3 regions of the Pedococcus ginsenosidimutans genome follow, and region 2 is predicted to be linked to each of the others. Evidence: predicted binding sites of a transcription regulator. Region 2 holds the regulator's gene; each other region holds the start of a gene.
The links. The regulator LexA, encoded in region 2, represses DNA repair genes until DNA is damaged. The targets are predictions, from matches to a motif close to TCGAACANNTGTTCGA.
Positions count from the first base shown of each region.

Region 1: ABEA42_RS05360 (YbaK/EbsC family protein) is a predicted target of LexA. The motif match lies at 4,265-4,280, and genes of this name have one in related genera.
Region 3: ABEA42_RS12630 (HNH endonuclease signature motif containing protein) is a predicted target of LexA. The motif match lies at 1,388-1,403, and genes of this name have one in related genera.

Region 1 is NZ_BAABLO010000004.1:120,381-125,726, reverse strand. It holds gene metF (methylenetetrahydrofolate reductase [NAD(P)H]) at 1-393, shown strand, start outside; gene ABEA42_RS05380 (MFS transporter) at 595-1,839, opposite strand; gene ABEA42_RS05375 (ArsR/SmtB family transcription factor) at 1,939-2,259, shown strand; gene ABEA42_RS05370 (HAD-IIA family hydrolase) at 2,312-3,121, opposite strand; gene ABEA42_RS05365 (VOC family protein) at 3,192-3,605, shown strand; gene ABEA42_RS05360 (YbaK/EbsC family protein) at 3,615-4,160, opposite strand; gene ABEA42_RS05355 (DUF6504 family protein) at 4,455-4,856, shown strand; gene ABEA42_RS05350 (SAV_6107 family HEPN domain-containing protein) at 4,868-5,344, shown strand; gene ABEA42_RS05345 (DNA polymerase III subunit alpha) at 5,341-5,346, shown strand, end outside.
Region 2 is NZ_BAABLO010000004.1:396,365-401,710, forward strand. It holds gene ABEA42_RS06590 (winged helix DNA-binding domain-containing protein) at 1-1,056, shown strand, start outside; gene ABEA42_RS06595 (CHAP domain-containing protein) at 1,267-2,541, shown strand; gene ABEA42_RS06600 (LysM peptidoglycan-binding domain-containing protein) at 2,580-2,978, opposite strand; gene lexA (transcriptional repressor LexA) at 3,239-3,964, shown strand; gene ABEA42_RS06610 (DUF4259 domain-containing protein) at 4,012-4,425, opposite strand; gene ABEA42_RS06615 (GNAT family N-acetyltransferase) at 4,598-5,107, opposite strand; gene ABEA42_RS06620 (class I SAM-dependent methyltransferase) at 5,126-5,346, shown strand, end outside.
Region 3 is NZ_BAABLO010000011.1:355,425-360,770, forward strand. It holds gene ABEA42_RS12630 (HNH endonuclease signature motif containing protein) at 1-1,381, opposite strand, end outside; gene ABEA42_RS12635 (VOC family protein) at 1,500-1,934, shown strand; gene ABEA42_RS12640 (hypothetical protein) at 1,976-2,746, opposite strand; gene ABEA42_RS12645 (LamG-like jellyroll fold domain-containing protein) at 2,769-3,443, opposite strand; gene ABEA42_RS12650 (sulfotransferase family protein) at 3,654-4,583, shown strand; gene ABEA42_RS12655 (histidine phosphatase family protein) at 4,597-5,262, shown strand; gene ABEA42_RS12660 (hydantoinase/oxoprolinase family protein) at 5,332-5,346, shown strand, end outside.

The DNA.
Region 1 (5,346 bases), 280 kb from region 2:
CACGACGTCGAGATCATGGTCCGCAAGGCCGACGCGGGGGCGACCTTCGCAATCACGCAGATGGTCTTCGACGCCGAGAGCTACCTGCGGCTGCGCGACGCCGTCGCCCGTCGACGCCCCGGGCTGCCGATCACCCCGGGCCTGATGCCGGTCACCAACTTCAAGCAGGTCGCCAGGATGTCCCAGCTCATGGGCACCCCGCTGCCCGAGCAGGTCGTGTCCCGGCTCGAGGCGGTGTCCGACGACCCCGCGGCCACGCGGCAGGTCGGCGTGCAGATCGCCACCGAGCTCGCCGAGCGGATGCTCGCCGAGGGGGCGCCGGGCCTGCACTTCATCACCATGAACCGGTCGACGGCGACCTTGGAGGTCCACCGCAACCTCGGCCTGGGCTGAGGGTCCGGCGGGGCCCCGGCCCCTGTCGCGGCCGGAACACACACGAGCCGCGCCTGACCTCCCCTCATGGCCGGCGCGGCTCGTGCTCCACGTCGTCGCGGTCCCCCGAACGCGACGGGCACGAGCCTGCCCGCGGTCGGACAGGGCCGGCATCCGTGCACGTACTCAGATCCACGACCGTCCTGACACGTGCGCTCGCGGTCAGTCGCGGGTCGTGAACCGGCGCAGCAGCATCGCGGCGCCGGACAGGACGGCGACGGCCACGCCGTACACGGTCGCGGTGGTCTCCAGGCCGAGGTGGGGGACCGCGAACCCGGCCGCCACCGCGGGGAGCCCGAAGGCGAGGTAGCTGACGACGAAGACCGACGAGAACAGCTCGCCCCGCTGGTCGGGGCCGACGGTCGGGGTGACCGACCGCATGATGCCGAGGAACGAGGTCCCGAAGCCCGAGCCGGCGACCACGACGGCCAGCAGGAAACCGACGAGGGACCCGAGGTGCATGGTCACGAGCGTCAGGACCGTGCCGAGGGCCAGCATGCCGGTCCCGTACAACGTGACGGCACGGGCCGAGCGGTGCCGGGCGAGGTAGGAGCTCAGGCCCCCGGACCCGGTCAGGAGGGTGACCGCGGCCCCCTGCACGACGTGGTCTCGGCCACCCAGCGAGGCCACGAGAGGAGCGCCCAGGGAGAGGTACAGGCCACCCGTCGCCCAGCCGGCGAGCAGGGCAGGAGCGCTGCGGTTGAAGGCTTTCCGCGCGGCTGTGGGGATCCCCACGTGGGGGCGCAGGGAGCGCAGCCACCCGTCGTGGCGAGGCGAGGTCTCGGGCAGCGCCAGCGCGACCACGGCGAGCACGAGGTAGGCGGCCGTGAGGGTCCCGAATACGACCGGCAGGGCGTGCGGCCACGCGTCGAGGGCCGCCCCTGCGGCCAGGGCGCCCAGCGCCAGACCGGCCATGGGGGTGACGCTGTTGACCGTGGCGGCCAGCCCGGGGCGGTTCGAGGGCTCGAGGTCTACCGCGGCGGCCGACACGGTGGACATCAGCAGGCCCGCGGCGACGCCCTGGACGGCCCGCGACACCATGAGCGTCGTGACGTCGTCGGCGTGCCAGAAGCCGAGCATGCTCACGGCCAGCACGACGAACCCGCCGGCCAGCACCGGCCGTCGGCCGACGTGGTCCGACAGCGAGCCCGTGACGAGCAGGGTCGCGAGGAGGGTGAGCGCGTAGACGCCGAAGATCGTCGTCAACGTGCCAGCCGAGAAGCCGATCTGGGCCTGCAGCACGGGGTAGAACGGCGAGGGTGCGCTGGCGCCGACCATCAGGGCCGTGACGGCGCCCACGGCGGCGACGAAGGCCGGGCCCCGGGGCAGGCGGCGCGGCTCGGGGCCGCCGGCGACGGTGCGCGTCCGCACGGGGGGAAGGGTCTTGGGGAGGGTGCGCTCGACCATGGTGGGACCTCTCGGGGGCGAAGGTTCGATATTTGTCGAACCTTCGCGGCGGCCGAGGCATTCCCGTACCGGCGAAATCCGTTCGAGTATCATCGAACCATGAGTGGGACGCAGGGGCTCGCGCACCCCGACCTCGCGGACGTCGCGCTGACGGACGTGCTGTTCGCGCTGAGCGACCCCGCCCGGCTGCAGATCGTGCGCGACCTCGCCGACGGCCCCCTGGAGATGGCTCAGTGCGGCGCGACCGACCCGGCCCTGCCGAAGTCGACCCGGTCCCACCTCATGAAGGTGCTGCGCGAGGCCGGCCTGATCCGCAACGAGCCGCACGGCCGGCAGCGCATCGTGTCCCTGCGCCGCGACGAGGTCGACGCCGCCTTCCCCGGGCTGCTCGACAGCGTGCTCGCCGGGCGCGACCGCTAGGACGGTCGTCGGCCGCGACGGTCGTCGGCCGCGACGGTCGTCGAGGGCTGCGCTAGGACGGGCCCTCGAGGGGGCGCAGCTCTGCCACCAGGGGGACGATGTCGGCGACCGAGTCGACCACCCGCGTCGGCTGGTAGGGGAACTGGTCGACCTGGTGGGGCCGGGTCGAGCCGGTCATGACCAGGATCGTCCGCAGGCCGGCCTCGAGGCCGCTGATGACGTCGGTGTCCATGCGGTCACCGACCATGACCGTCGACTCCGAGTGCGCGTCGATGCGGTTGAGGGCGCTGCGCATCATGAGCGGGTTGGGCTTGCCGATGTAGTAGGGCTGTCGCCCCGTGGCGGCGCTGATGAGGGCGGCCACCGAGCCGGTGGCGGGCAGGGTGCCCTGCTGGCTGGGACCGCTGACGTCGGGGTTGGTGGCGATGAAGCGCGCGCCGCCCTCGATGAGCCGGATCGCCTTGGTGATGGCCTCGAAGGAGTAGGTGCGGGTCTCACCGAGGACGACGTAGTCGGGGTCACGCTCGGTCATCGTGTAGCCCACCTCGTACAACGCCGTCGTGAGGCCGGACTCGCCCACGACGAACGCGCTGCCGTGCGGTCGCTGGTCGTCGAGGAACTGCGCGGTGGCGAGCGCCGAGGTCCAGATCGCGGCCTCCGGCACGTCGATCCCGCTGGCCAGCAGCCGGGCCCGCAGGTCGCGCGGGGTGAAGATCGAGTTGTTCGTCAGCACGAGGAAGCGGCGGCCGTGCTCGGCGAGGGCGGCGAGGAACTCCGCGGCCCCGGGGATGGCGCTCTCCTCGTGGACGAGGACGCCGTCCATGTCGGTGAGCCAGCACTCGACGGGCCTGGGTCTGGTCATGTCGCCCATTCTGTCGCAGACCGATCACCACTTTGGTGGAGCAGGCGCGCCACCGGCAGGAGGACGCTGGATGTGCACGAAGGAGGTGCCCGTCATGTCACTGGCCACGAGCGCAGTCACGACCCTGCTCCCCGTCACCGACACCGGTCGCGCCAAGGAGTTCTACTCCGACCGGCTGGGCCTGCCGTACGAGGGGACGAACGCAGAGGGGAGCCTGATGTACCGCCTCGGCGGCGGCACCATGCTCTGGCTGCTGCCGAGGGAGACCGGGTCGCAGAACCCGAGCACCGCCCTCACCTGGGAGGTGCCCGACGTCCGGGCCGAGGTCGCCGAGCTCGAGGGCAGGGGAGTGGTCTTCGAGGACTACGACCTGCCCGGGCTGCGCACCCAGGACCACATCGCCGAGATGGAGGGCGAGCTCGCGGCGTGGTTCACCGACCCCGACCACAACGTGCTGTGCATCCACGAGGCGCACCACGCCTGACCGGTGCGCTCAGGCGACCTCGATGGCGTGGCCGCCGGAGACCCGCAGCAGCTCCTCGTAGGTCGTCTCGTAGACGGTGTGGCTGTGGCCCGCCGCCGCCCACACGTGCAGGTAGCGGCTGAGGGAGACGTCGACCACCGTCTGGATCGGCGCGGGGTGTCCGACCGGTGCCACCCCGCCGATGGCGAAGCCGGTGGCGGCACGGACGAAGTCGGCGTCGGCGCGGTCGAGGTGGTCGATGCCGTCGACGAGCTCGGCGACCTTGACGAGGTCGACCCTGTGGGCGCCGGAGGTGAGGACGAGCAGGGGCGTGACGACGCCCTCCTCGTCGTGGGCGCGGAACACGAGTGAGTTGGCGATCTCCGCGGTGGTGACGCCGAGGGCCGCGGCTGCTGCAGCCGCGGTGCGTGCGGCGTCGGGGAGGACGACCACCCGGGGTTCCACCCCGTGCACCGCGAGGGCGGCCAGGACGCGCTGGACGCCGGCGTGCTGGCGCAGGTCACGCGCGGGGGCGCCTGCGTCGGCGGTGGGGTCCGGCGGTGCGGGCAGGCTCATGACGAAACCCTAGGACGGGCCCCGGGTCTCCACCAGAGGTCGCGCAGTTCGTCTCACCCGCCGCCCTTGACGGGCTGTCCGAGGCCGGGTGTACGGTTCTTCTATCGAACACCTGTTCGAATGGTTCCGCAGTGAAGAACCGGATGGCCAGCAGCGTGGACACCACGCACCTGCCGTCCGCGGGACCAGTGTGCGGCTCCGGCCCCCGTGATCGGGCGCCTCGACCCCGTCCCTTCACCGGGCCGGAGCCCGCACCACCTCATCCTGCCCTGCTCGTGACGAAGGAGCCTGCTCGTGGTGCGCCGGTACGAAGAACCCATCGAGGTCCGCCAGTCCGTGCTCGCGGGGCATCCGCTCGCCCGGGACGTGGCAGGGGCCGAGGACGGCGCGAGGTCCGGGGACGTCACGAGCGGTGGGGACGGTGCCGCTCCGCTCGCCGGGCCGGAGGCCTTCGTCTGGCGGGGTCGCCTCTACGTCGTGCGGGCGGTCCTCGACCGCTGGCAGGAGCGGCGTCCGTGGTGGCGGGACGCGCGGGAGCAGGGCAGCGGCGACGTCCTCACCGATGCCCGTGAGCGGCAGGTGTGGCGCGTCGAGGCCAGCGCGGGCCGGTGCGCCGGCGTGGGGGTCTACGACCTCGGCGCCGACCCCCAGGGCCTCGGCACCCCCCACTGGCGCCTCCTGCGCGTGGCGGACTGATGACCGTGATCATGACCACCGACCTGACGACCGGCACGACGACCGGCATCGCCACCGACTCGGCCACGAGCAGCGCCGCAGCCAGCCTCGAGCTGCTCGACCGGTCTCGGCACTCGCTGCTCGAGGCCTGCCAGAGCCAGGAGGTCACCCAGCGCTACCTCCAGGCGCAGCTGGGGGCCCTGCGTGCGGCAGCCGCCCTCGTCGCGGCCCGCGCCACCCCGGACGGCCACCGCGGACCGCGGTCCCTGTGGGAGCTGTTGCCCGCCGTCGCCCCCGAGCTCGCGGAGTGGGCCGGGTTCTTCGAGCTCGTGTCCACCCGTCGCGCCGGGCACCCCGTCAGCGTGCGCGAGGCCGACGACCTGCTGCGCCAGTCCGAGGTGTTCCTCGACCTCGTCTGCCGCAGCCTCGGACTGCCGGTGCAGCTCGCGGCCCACACCGAGGTGCTCGTCCCCACGGCGCTCGCGGGCTCCGTGCCGTCCACGCCATGACC
Region 2 (5,346 bases):
GCACCCCTGCCCCGGGCTGCCGATGCGGTCCGGCTGCTCACGTGCGTCCAGAGCCAGGAGCGCGACCACGCCTTCTTCTCCTTGGGCCTGCGCACGCGGCACGCCACGTATGCCGCCGTTCGCCGCGAGCACGACAGCGGCGACTTCCTGCGCACCCACATCCTTCGCCCGACGTGGCACTTCGTGGCTCGGGAGGACCTTCGCTGGATCCTGGCCCTCACGTCCCCACGCGTGCTCTCGTCCATGGCGGGGCGCCACCGCCAGCTAGGCCTCGACGACACCCGGCGGATGGACTCGGGGCTGTCGCTGCTGGCCGACCTGCTGCAGGGTCGCCGCCACCTGACCCGCGCCGAGATCGGTGAGGCGTTCGTCGAGCGGGGTTCGGCGATCGAGCCCGGACCCCCGCTGGGGCACCTGCTCCTCGTCGCGGAGCTGCTCGGCCTGCTCTGCTCGGGTCCGCAGAAGGGCGTGCACCACTCCTACGCCTTGGTCGACGAGGTCGTGCCGCCGACGCGTGCGAGGGACGAGGACGAGGCGCTCGTCGAGCTGGTTCGCCGGTTCTTCGCCGGGCACGGACCCGCCACGGTCAAGGACTTCACCCGGTGGTCGTCGCAGACCGTCGCGCGCACCAAGGTGGCTCTGGCCCAGCTCGGCGATGTGCTCGAGCAGGTGGACGTCGGGGGCACCCCGCACTGGTTCGACCCCGAAGTGGTGCCGCGACGCAGCCCGGCCGCCACCTCCGGCTACCTCTTCCCCGTCTACGACGAGGTGGTCCTGACCTACCCCACGGTGCCGTTCCCGGCGGTCGCCGACCACCCGTTCGCCAAGCACCCCGACCCGTTCTGGGCCCGGGTCGTCGTCGACGCCCAGAACGTCGGCCTGTGGAAGCGCAGCGTCCGCGGCGGCGAGGTCGAGGTGGACGTCCGGCTGGCGCGCAGCGTGGACGACCAGGGCAGGGCTGCGGTGCGCGAAGCGGCCCAGCGGCTGGCGGACTTCCTCGAGCTGGAGCTCCGCTACCTCGAGGACGACCGGACACCCCACCTCTGGCGCGGCTAGTCGAGCTCGCTGCGTGGGCGAGGGCTCAGCGGCCGCCCATTTCACACAACATCGGGCGACGGCGACGAGAGTTGATGAATTACACGGTTGGACTTAACGGATGTGCCTGACAAAGCGGACATCGCCCGTCCAGTCTGTTCAGGTTGCCGGGTCCCCGGGCCCTGCCACCTGCGCTCCGGCGCCGTACTGCCCCCCACCCCCCAGGAAGTCATGCGCTCACGCCTCCACCGTGCCTCCGCCCACGCCGTCCTGCGCCTGCTCGCGCTGGCCCTGACGGCGACCGCCCTCGTCGCCGTCGCCCCGAGGGCCGCCGAGGCAGCGGGCCTGGTGAGCGAGTGCAAGGCCTACTCGACCGCCTGCATCTCCTTCAGCGGGTATGCCGGGAAGTCGGTGTGGGGCTACCCCGTGAACTCCTCCGGCAACAACTGCGTCAACTACGTGGCCTACCGGTTGGCGCGCAACGGGGTGCGACAGGAGAGCGGGATGGGCAACGGCGGGCAGTGGGCCACCAGCGCCAAGTCGCGCGGCTACGTCGTCGACAAGACGCCGCGCACCGGCTCCATCGCCCAGTGGAACTACGGCAGCGCCTACGCGCCGAGCGCGGGACACGTCGGCTACGTCGAGGAGGTCACGTCGTCGTACATCGCCATCTCGGACTCCTCGTGGGGTGGCGGCTACTCCTCGCGCTGGCGCGTCTACAAGGGCGACCGCAACTGGCCGAGCAACTTCATCCACTTCAGGGACCAGGCCTACCAGCCGCCGAAGTCCGGCTCGTTCCTGCGCGTGCGGGAGACCAACGAGGTCTACCGGCTCGTCGGCTCGGCACCCATCTACACCTCGACGTGGACCGGCCTCGGGGGCACCCAGCCCACCCACCTCATCTCCTCGACGACCCTGGCCTCCATGCCGGCCCGGCTCGCCGAGGGCACCTTCATCCGCGGCGCGCAGCGCAACGAGGTCTACCGCGTGGTGGGCGGCGCACCGGTGTACGTCTATACGTGGACTCCGTTCGGCGGCGCGCAGGCGACGACGAAGGTCGACCAGTACGCCATCGACAAGGCCGGCACCGGCGGCCACTGGAACCACCTGCTCACCCGGCCCGCCGAGGGCACCCTGGTCAAGGGCGGCCAGCGCGGCGAGGTCTACAAGATCGCAGGCGGCGCACCGGTCGTCGTCACCAACTGGGACAACATCGGCGGCAAGCGGACCCCCATGACCGTCGACCAGTACGCGATCGACAAGGCAGGCAGCGCGACCCGCTACAACCACCTGTCGTACCGCCCGGTGGACGGGTCCTACGTCCGCGGCTACACGACCAAGAAGGTCTACCTGATGAAGGGCGGCGTCGCCCACTACGTCTACTCGTGGGACCAGGTCGGCGGGACCCCGCAACCCACGACCCTCGTGGACCAGGTCGCCGTCGACAAGGCGGGTACGTCGAGCCCGCTCTACTGGACCCACATCAAGGACAAGCTGGTCCTCTGAGCTGCAACTGGGTCAGCAGCTGGGTCAGCCGGCCCGGGTCAGCCGACTGCGGGGATGAGCAGCGTCTGACCGGCGTGGACGTCGGAGCCGGCCAGGTCGTTGGCGACCTGGATGCGGGCGACGGCGTCCGCCAGCGGGAGCTGCGGCAGCTGCGCCGCGGCGACCTCGGACAGCGTCTGGCCCGACTGCACGGTCGTCGCGTGGTCGATCACCGCGGCCGACGCGCCGCCGGAGAGCAGGCTGATCGCGAGCACCACTGCGGCCACCAGCACCGTGATGGTGACTGCCAGCCGCCCGGCCCGCGTGAGGCGCAGCGGCGCCGCGGGGCGGATGACGACGTCGTCACCCGTGGGCACGGAGACGAGCTGCGGGCGGGTCGGTCGCACCGGCATCCGCAAAGGTGCGGGGGTGACGTCCCAAGCGACTGCTGCACTCATCTGGTCCTCCGTGGTGGTCAATGTCTGGTGGCGGTTCGAACGGATGTGCGAACTACCTCTGGACTGATTTCTAGCACGCGTGTTCGAATGCGGCAAGACACGCGTCGAACACATGTTTGGCACAGGCGTTCGAACGCCATACGCTGTGTTCATGCCTCAAGCACATCAGAGGCCACTGACAACGCACCCGTACCACCGTCGCCGGACCTCTTCCAAGACCCCGGCTCACGGCACCTGACCTGCGGAAACGAGGAACCGGCATGAGCGAGGACAACGTCAAGGAGCTCCCCGACCGCGACCACGGCGACGGGCTCACCGTCCGCCAGCGCCGGGTCCTCGAGGTGATCCGCAACTCGGTGGACCGTCGCGGCTACCCGCCGAGCCTGCGCGAGATCGGCGAGGCCGTCGGGCTCACCTCGCCCAGCTCGGTGGCGCACCAGCTGTCCACCCTGGAGCGCAAGGGGTTCCTGCGGCGCGACCCCAACCGGCCCCGCGCCATCGAGGTCGTCTCCCCCGACTCCCCCGCCGACATGCGCGGCTACCGCGGCGGGGCCAGCGCCGACGACGAGACGGCCGTCTACGACGAGACCGGGGTCGGCGACCAGCGCCCGGAGGCCTCCTACGTCCCGGTCCTGGGTCGCATCGCCGCCGGTGTGCCGATCCTCGCCGAGGAGACCGTCGAGGACGTGTTCCCGCTCCCCCGCCAGATCGTCGGGGAGGGCCAGCTGTTCCTCCTGCAGGTCGTCGGTGAGTCGATGATCGACGCGGCGATCTGCGACGGCGACTGGGTCGTCGTGCGCCAGCAGCCCACCGCCGACAACGGCGACATCGTGGCCGCCATGCTCGACAACGAGGCCACCGTCAAGACGTTCAAGCGCAAGGACGGCAAGGTGTGGCTGATGCCGCACAACGAGGCGTTCGAGCCCATCGACGGCGACCACGCCACGATCCTGGGCAAGGTCACGGCGGTGCTGCGCCGGGTCTGAGCCTCACGCCGGTCACCTGCGTCAGATGCCTGCGCCAACGGGCAGCGTCAGTCGCCCAGCGTCTCGAGGTACCTGCTCAGGCGCTGGGTGATGTCGTCCGTGGCGCGGGCCTCGTCCCAGAGCTCCCACCACTCGTTGTCGTCCGGGCGCAGGGCCCGGTGCAGCGCCGAGGTGGCCAGGTCCTCGAGGCGCTCGTCGACCTCGAGCGGCTCCTCCTCGACCCAGCGGGGTACGTGGCGCTCGCGCGCGACGCTCTCGGGGTCGTCGCACGCGGCGACCACCACGGCGGCAGCGATGGCCTCGGCCATCTCCGGCGCCTCGATGTAGCCGTCCGAGCGGATCACACGAGCCATGGCCCGCTCCACGTGGGCGCGGCGCTCGTCGGGCCCTGCCTCCTCGAGCGTGTCGAGGAAGTCCAACGCGTCGTCGTTCTCGAACGGTCCCGTTCCGGCAGCTCCCATACCGGCCTCCCTGTGCCTCGGCTCGCACTGGTCCTTGAGCGGTGTGTCCTCTCGCTGGGGCCGGCTGGTGCCGGTCCCCTCGTCACCGAGAGTGCCAAGGGCTGCCACGAAACGCCAGTGGTCGTTCGGCTGAGGTGGCCATGGACCTTCGTTCGCCTCCGGCCGGGGCAGGCTACCCCAGGCGCTGGTACCAGGCGGTGTCGACGTAGCGGCCGAACTTGTGCCCCACCTCGCGCAGCACGCCCACCTGCTCGAACCCGTGCCGACGGTGCAGGGAGACGCTCGCGTCGTTGGGCAGGGCGATGACCGCGACCTGGGTGTGCACGTCAGGGAGCGCGTCGAGCCTGCCGAGCAACGCGGAGTACAGCTGCGTGGCGATGCCACGCCCCCTCGCGCCCTCCGCGAGGTAGACCGAGACCTCCTTGGTGCCGTCGTAGGCGGGCCGTGGGCGGAACGGTCCGGAGAAGGCGTACCCGAGCAGCTCGTCCCCATCCACGGCCACGAGGACGATGTCGCTCCCGGCGGCGCCCGCGACCTTCTCCCCGAGGTATGCCGCCCCACGTGGCTCGGTGTCGAACGTCGCCACCGAGGTGCGGGCCTGCTCGTCGTAGATCGACGCCATGGACGGGACGTCGGCGGCGACGGCATCGCGGACGGTGATCGCGGTGGCGGCCGGGCTCATATCGGCGATGCTAGGGGGATGACCGACCGGCAGCGCATGTGGGACGAGCGGTATGCAGCCAGCGACCGGGTCTGGAGCTCCGGACCCAACGCCGAGGTCGAGCGCATCGTCTCGCCCTTGCCACCGGGGCGGGCGCTGGACCTCGGCGCCGGCGAGGGCCGGCACGCCCTCTGGCTCGCGTCGCTGGGCTGGCGCGTGACGGCGGTCGACTTCTCGGCGGTGGGTCTCGGCAAGGGTGA
Region 3 (5,346 bases), on a different contig from region 2:
GTGCCGCGTCGGGTGCGGTCTCAGGTGGTGGCACGGCGGTGAGGTGTCGTCGGCCGAGGTCGGTGTCGGGTGGGAGCTCGAGGTCGATCCATCGGAGGGGTCCGCCGGCGGGTGGGCGGTACGTGCCTATGGGTGGTTCGGGGTCGCCGTCCGGTGGTGGGGCGGTCTCGGCCGGTTGGGGTGGGCGGATGGTCAGGCCGTACCGGTTGGTGACGATCAGCCCGCCAGGGCGGGTGGGGTCGCCGGTGATGGTGTGGTCGCCGCGGTCGATGCCGTCGTGGTGGGTGGGGCAGAGCAGGATCTGGTTGTCCACGTCGGTGCGGCCACCGTCAGACCACGCCTCGAGGTGGTGGACCTCGGTGAACGCGGTGGTGGTGCAGCCGGGGAACCGGCACCCGCGGTCGCGGTCGTGGATGAGGCGTCGGGTGCGGTCGGGCAGGATCCGCATCGCCCGCCCCACGGAGACCGGGGTGCCCTCGGTCTCCCAGACGGGCTGCACCGTGCCGTCGCTGAGGAACCGGCCGAGCAGCCGCAGTGGGATCGCGTGACCACCGGTGGCCCAGGCACCGTCGGTGTCCAGGTGCAGGTACACCCGGTAGTGCGACGCCCGGCTGGTCGACGTCACCGACGCGAGGGACCGGTTGGCCATCTCCTCCAACGCATCGGCGTACGTGGGCAGCCCAGCATGCCGGTCCTCGACCACGGGCTGGTCGGTGTCGCGGCGGCGGGTGAACAAGGCGTCCTTGGCTTCCTTCACCGCCTGTTCGACCAAGGCGCCGATGGTCGCCGGGGCGGAGTAGCGCAGCTGGAACCGGCCGTCGGCGTCGTAGCTCATCGACAGCTCCGGCTTCACACAGGCCCGCTGCTCTGAAAGCGACCTGGTGTCAGCCGGGACCAACTGCGGCTCGCCATCGGTGGCGGCATCGTCCTCAGCGGGGCTGTCGGCCGGGTCGGGAGCCGGCGGGGCGGGGAAGGCGTGCCGGGCCACCGCGCGGCGCAGCTGCGGCACCGTGGCCTCCCGGGCCAGGGCGGTGACCGAGGCCTGGTACCCGGCCGGGACGGCGCGGGCGATGACCGCGACCTGGTCCAGCGACAGCTCACCGGCGCCCAGCGCTGCCGACGCCTCGACCAGCTCGGACCTACGGCGGGCGACCCGCACCACGTCGCCGGCGTGCGCCGGCGACAGCCCCGCCCGCACGACCAGGTAGTGCTCCGGGGTCTTGAACCCGCCATCACCCCAGTGCCGGTCCTCGATGAGCTCGGCAGCGATGTCGACCAGCTCCGCCTGCGCCCGGTTCAACCGCCCCGCCACGGCGGCGGTGCGCGCCCACAGCTCCTGCTGCCGGCGGTGCCGGGACTGCGCAAGGGGGCTGGTCGACATACTCAATCGTACAGGTGTTCGAACTACAACGGAAGGGCTGTCCACACGAATCTGTTTGCAGCAGAACATGATTCACGCGCTCTGGCGCGATGCGCACCGGACGCGGCAGACTCCGGCCATGGACTGGACCCTGGAAGTCGTCATCCTGCCTGTGCGCGACCTCGACGCGGCGGTGGCGTTCTACCGCGACAAGGTGGGGTTCCACCTCGACCACCGCACGACCAACGAGTACATGGACGTCGCCCAGCTCACTCCGCCGGGCTCCGGCTGCTCCATCGTGGTCGGCACCCTCCCCTCACAGCAGGAGATGGCGCCGGGCTCCATGCGCGGCCTGCAGCTCGTCGTCGCCGACGCGGCCGCCGCCCGTGCCGAGCTGGTCGACCGGGGCGTCCCGTGCAGCGACGTCACCGTCTTCGACGAGCGCGACGGCGGGACCTTCTTCGGCTTCGAGGACCCCGACGGCAACACCTGGGCGGTACAGCAGATCAAGGCTCGCGCCGACAAGCCCTTGATCCCCGTCGAGCACCGAGGTCGCTTCGGCGCCGACGCCTGACGAGGCGCGCGGTCAACTTCGACCGTTGGCCCGCCAGGGTGTCAGGCCGTGGCGACCAGCACGGCCCCGAACCCGCCGATCAGCACCGTCAAGAGCCCCTGGTAGGCGGTCTGGCCGGCCATCCGGAAGAGCAGCCGCCCCACCAGCCAGTACGACGCGAGCGCCACGGCCGGCAGGGCGAGGTAGAGGTACAGCGGGATACCCGGCGGGGTCGTGAGCTCCACCACGGCCAGCTGCAGGACCGCCATGAGTCCGTAGCAGAAGGCGATGTGCCGGCGGACGTCCGCCTTGTCGCGGTAGGCCGACGCGACGATGACCGTCAGGACGCCGCCACCGAGGTTGGTGAGCCCGTGCAGCACCCCCAGCGCCAGGGCGAACACCCCCAGCCTGCGCGTCACGACGGCGCTGATCCGCGCCCGCACCCCCTCCGAGACGCGCAGGGCAGCGGTGAGCAGGAGCATGGACCCGACGAGCAGGCGCAGGTCGAGCTTGGCACCGAGCGCGAGCGCGACCACGGTCCCGGCCACGACGGCGGGGGCGGTGAGGCGCAGGAAGGTCCGGCGGATCGGCTCCAGGGTTAGGCCGCCGCTCGTGGCCACCTGCGCGGTGCTCACGACGATGGAGCACGGCAGGAGGCAGCCCAGCACGACCGGGAACGGCAGGCCCATCAGCAGCAGGGTCGGGGTGCCGAAGACGAGCAGCCCGACGCCGAAGACCGACTGCACCGCCGCGAGCACCAGGACGACGAGGGCGATGACGGCCAGGCGTCCCGGCGAGTCGAAATGCTCCGCCGGGGCCAGAGTCGCGTACACGGTCTCTGCCCCGGCCCCTTGCTCAGCCCACCCAGACGCGGGCGTAGTCGAGCTCACCAGTGTACGGGTCCGCCCCGGTGGGCTTCGCCCCCATCGCCAACGGGTCCTTCGTCGTCACACTGCCGATGGCGATGGTGCGCTTGGCGACCTCCACGCCGTCGACGAGAAGGGTGACCGACGTGTCCGTCTTCACGCACCGCGCGACGTGCCACGCACCGTCGGCGAGGTGCGGTCCCCCGCTGAGCACCAGCGACGCCTTCGACCCGCCGTACCCGCACGCCGCGACCGCGATGGAGCGCTGCTTGCGCGCCACGACCTCGATCCGCCAGCCGCCGCCCGGGGTGCCCCGCAGGATGTCGTAGTCGCCGACCGTGGCGCTAGGCACCTTGCTGAAGCGCAGGCGGGCCTCCATCGTGAACGGCTGGGCGCCCAGGGCCAGGGCGCTGCTCCCCGTCGCCGTCACCACGCCGCTGCCGGTGAACGCCAGGGTGCTGCCGGTGGTCTTGACGCCACCCTTGAGGGTGCCCGTGAGGTGGTGAGGACCCGAGTCCACGACCTTCGTGGAGCCGGCGGCGTCGTTCATCTCCCACGCGGCCGCCAGAGTCTGCGTCGTCGCAGCACCGGCCACCGCGGCAGGTCCGGCCGCCAGCGTCGTGGCCAGCAGCACCGCCGTGGAGAACATGGTCGGTCCCAGCACGGGATCACCCCCCTTTGTCTTGGTGTGGGGAGAGTGAACCGTGCAGGTCCCGGGGCGCCCAGCCACAAAATACGTAGCCCACCCACCACCGGCGCGGTAGGCACGGGCTCGTCAATGCGGGGGGTTCTTGCGTCGGACCGCGGTGGAAGCGTTGCGACATCAGGACGCCGGGCTCCTCCCGGACGCCCGGTGCTGTCGTAGGGGGTGCACATGCTGTCGTTCGTACTCGGCAGTGGTCGGTGCGGCTCCACGCTGGTCACCGAGCTGGTCGCACGCCACCCCGACGTCGGCTTCGTGTCCAACGTCGACGACAAGCTCGCCCGGCTCAACCTCAAGGGGCAGTGGAACAACGCGCTGTTCGCCCGCTCGGCGGAGCGCGACCCGTCCCTGCGTCCCTTCCGCGACCGCCGCCGCCCCCTCGAGCGCGGCCGCCTGCGCGTCGCCCCCTCCGAGGGCTGGGTCGTGCTCGACCGGCAGGTCTCCAACATCTTCCCGCAGCCGTGCCGCGACCTGACCGCCAGGGACGCCACTCCCTGGCTCACCGGGCGCATCACCGACTTCTTCGACAGCCGCATGCAGGCCCAGGGCAAGCCGCACTTCGTCCACCACCTCACCGGCTGGCCGCGCTCCGGGCTGCTGCGCAGCGCCTACCCCGACGCGCGGTTCGTCCACGTGGTCAGGGACGGCCGGGCAGTCTGCAACTCCTGGCTCCAGATGGGCTGGTGGGACGGCTACCGCGGCCCCGACAGCTGGTACCTGGGCCCGCTGTCCCCCGGCGACCGCGAGGAGTGGGAGGCCTCGGGTCGCTCGTTCGTCGTCCTCGCCGGGCTGGGCTGGCGCCTGCTGCTCGACGCGATGGACGAGGCCCGCCGGCTCGTCCCCGATGACCAGTGGCTCGACGTCCGCCTCGAGGACCTGATGGACACCCCCCGGGAGACGCTCGGCCAGGTCCTCGACTTCCTCGGCCTGGAGTGGTCGGCCGAGTTCGAGGCCGGCTTCAGGCTCCACACGTTCCAGGCGAGCCGGGGACTCGCCTGGAAGCGCGACCTCGGGGACGAGCAGGCCGCCCTGCTCGAGGGCGTCATCGCCCGCCCCCTGACCAGGTACGGATACCCGCTGCTCCACAGCCACGCCCAGTGAGTGAGGACCCACCATGACCCAGAACACCACCATCTCGCGCTCGGGGACGGACGCCGAGGAGCCGTCGACCCGGGCCAGCTCCCTGTACGTGGTGCGCCACGGCACGACCACCATGAATGTCGAGAACCGGTACCGCGGGCGCTGCGACGTCCCGCTCGACGCCCAGGGCTACCAGGACGCGGTGGACGCGGCCCGGCAGCTGTCGCCCATGGGCCTGAGCGCGGTCTACGCGGGCGGGCTGCGGCGCACGATCTCGACGGCGCAGATCATCGCCGACGAGGCCAGGATCCCCGACATCCGGATCATGCACGGCCTCATCAACGTGGACTACGGGGCCTGGGAGGGACTGACCTCGCAGGAGGCCCAGATGTACGACCCCGAGGCCTTCCACCTCTACAAGACGTCACCGTCGAAGGCCGTCTGCCCCAACGGTGAGCGCCTGCGCGACGCCCAGAAGCGGATGCTGGAGGCCCTGGCCCTGATCGGTTCGCGGCACCCCGGCGAGAAGGTGGCGGTGGTCACGCACGCGGTGATGATCCGCCTCGCCGTGGCGGCCATCGAGGGCACCGAGGGCGAGCAGTGGCGCATCCCGGTGGGGCGCGGCTCGTACACGACGATGGCCACCGAGGGCGACCGCATCTGGCTCAAGGAGCTCCCCGCCGGGGACGACGTCGACTGACCACGACCCGCCGCCCCGTTGGCAGGTTGTGCCAACGAAACGGCGACGAGGGGTCGGTTGAATCGTCCCGTGACGACTCAGCCG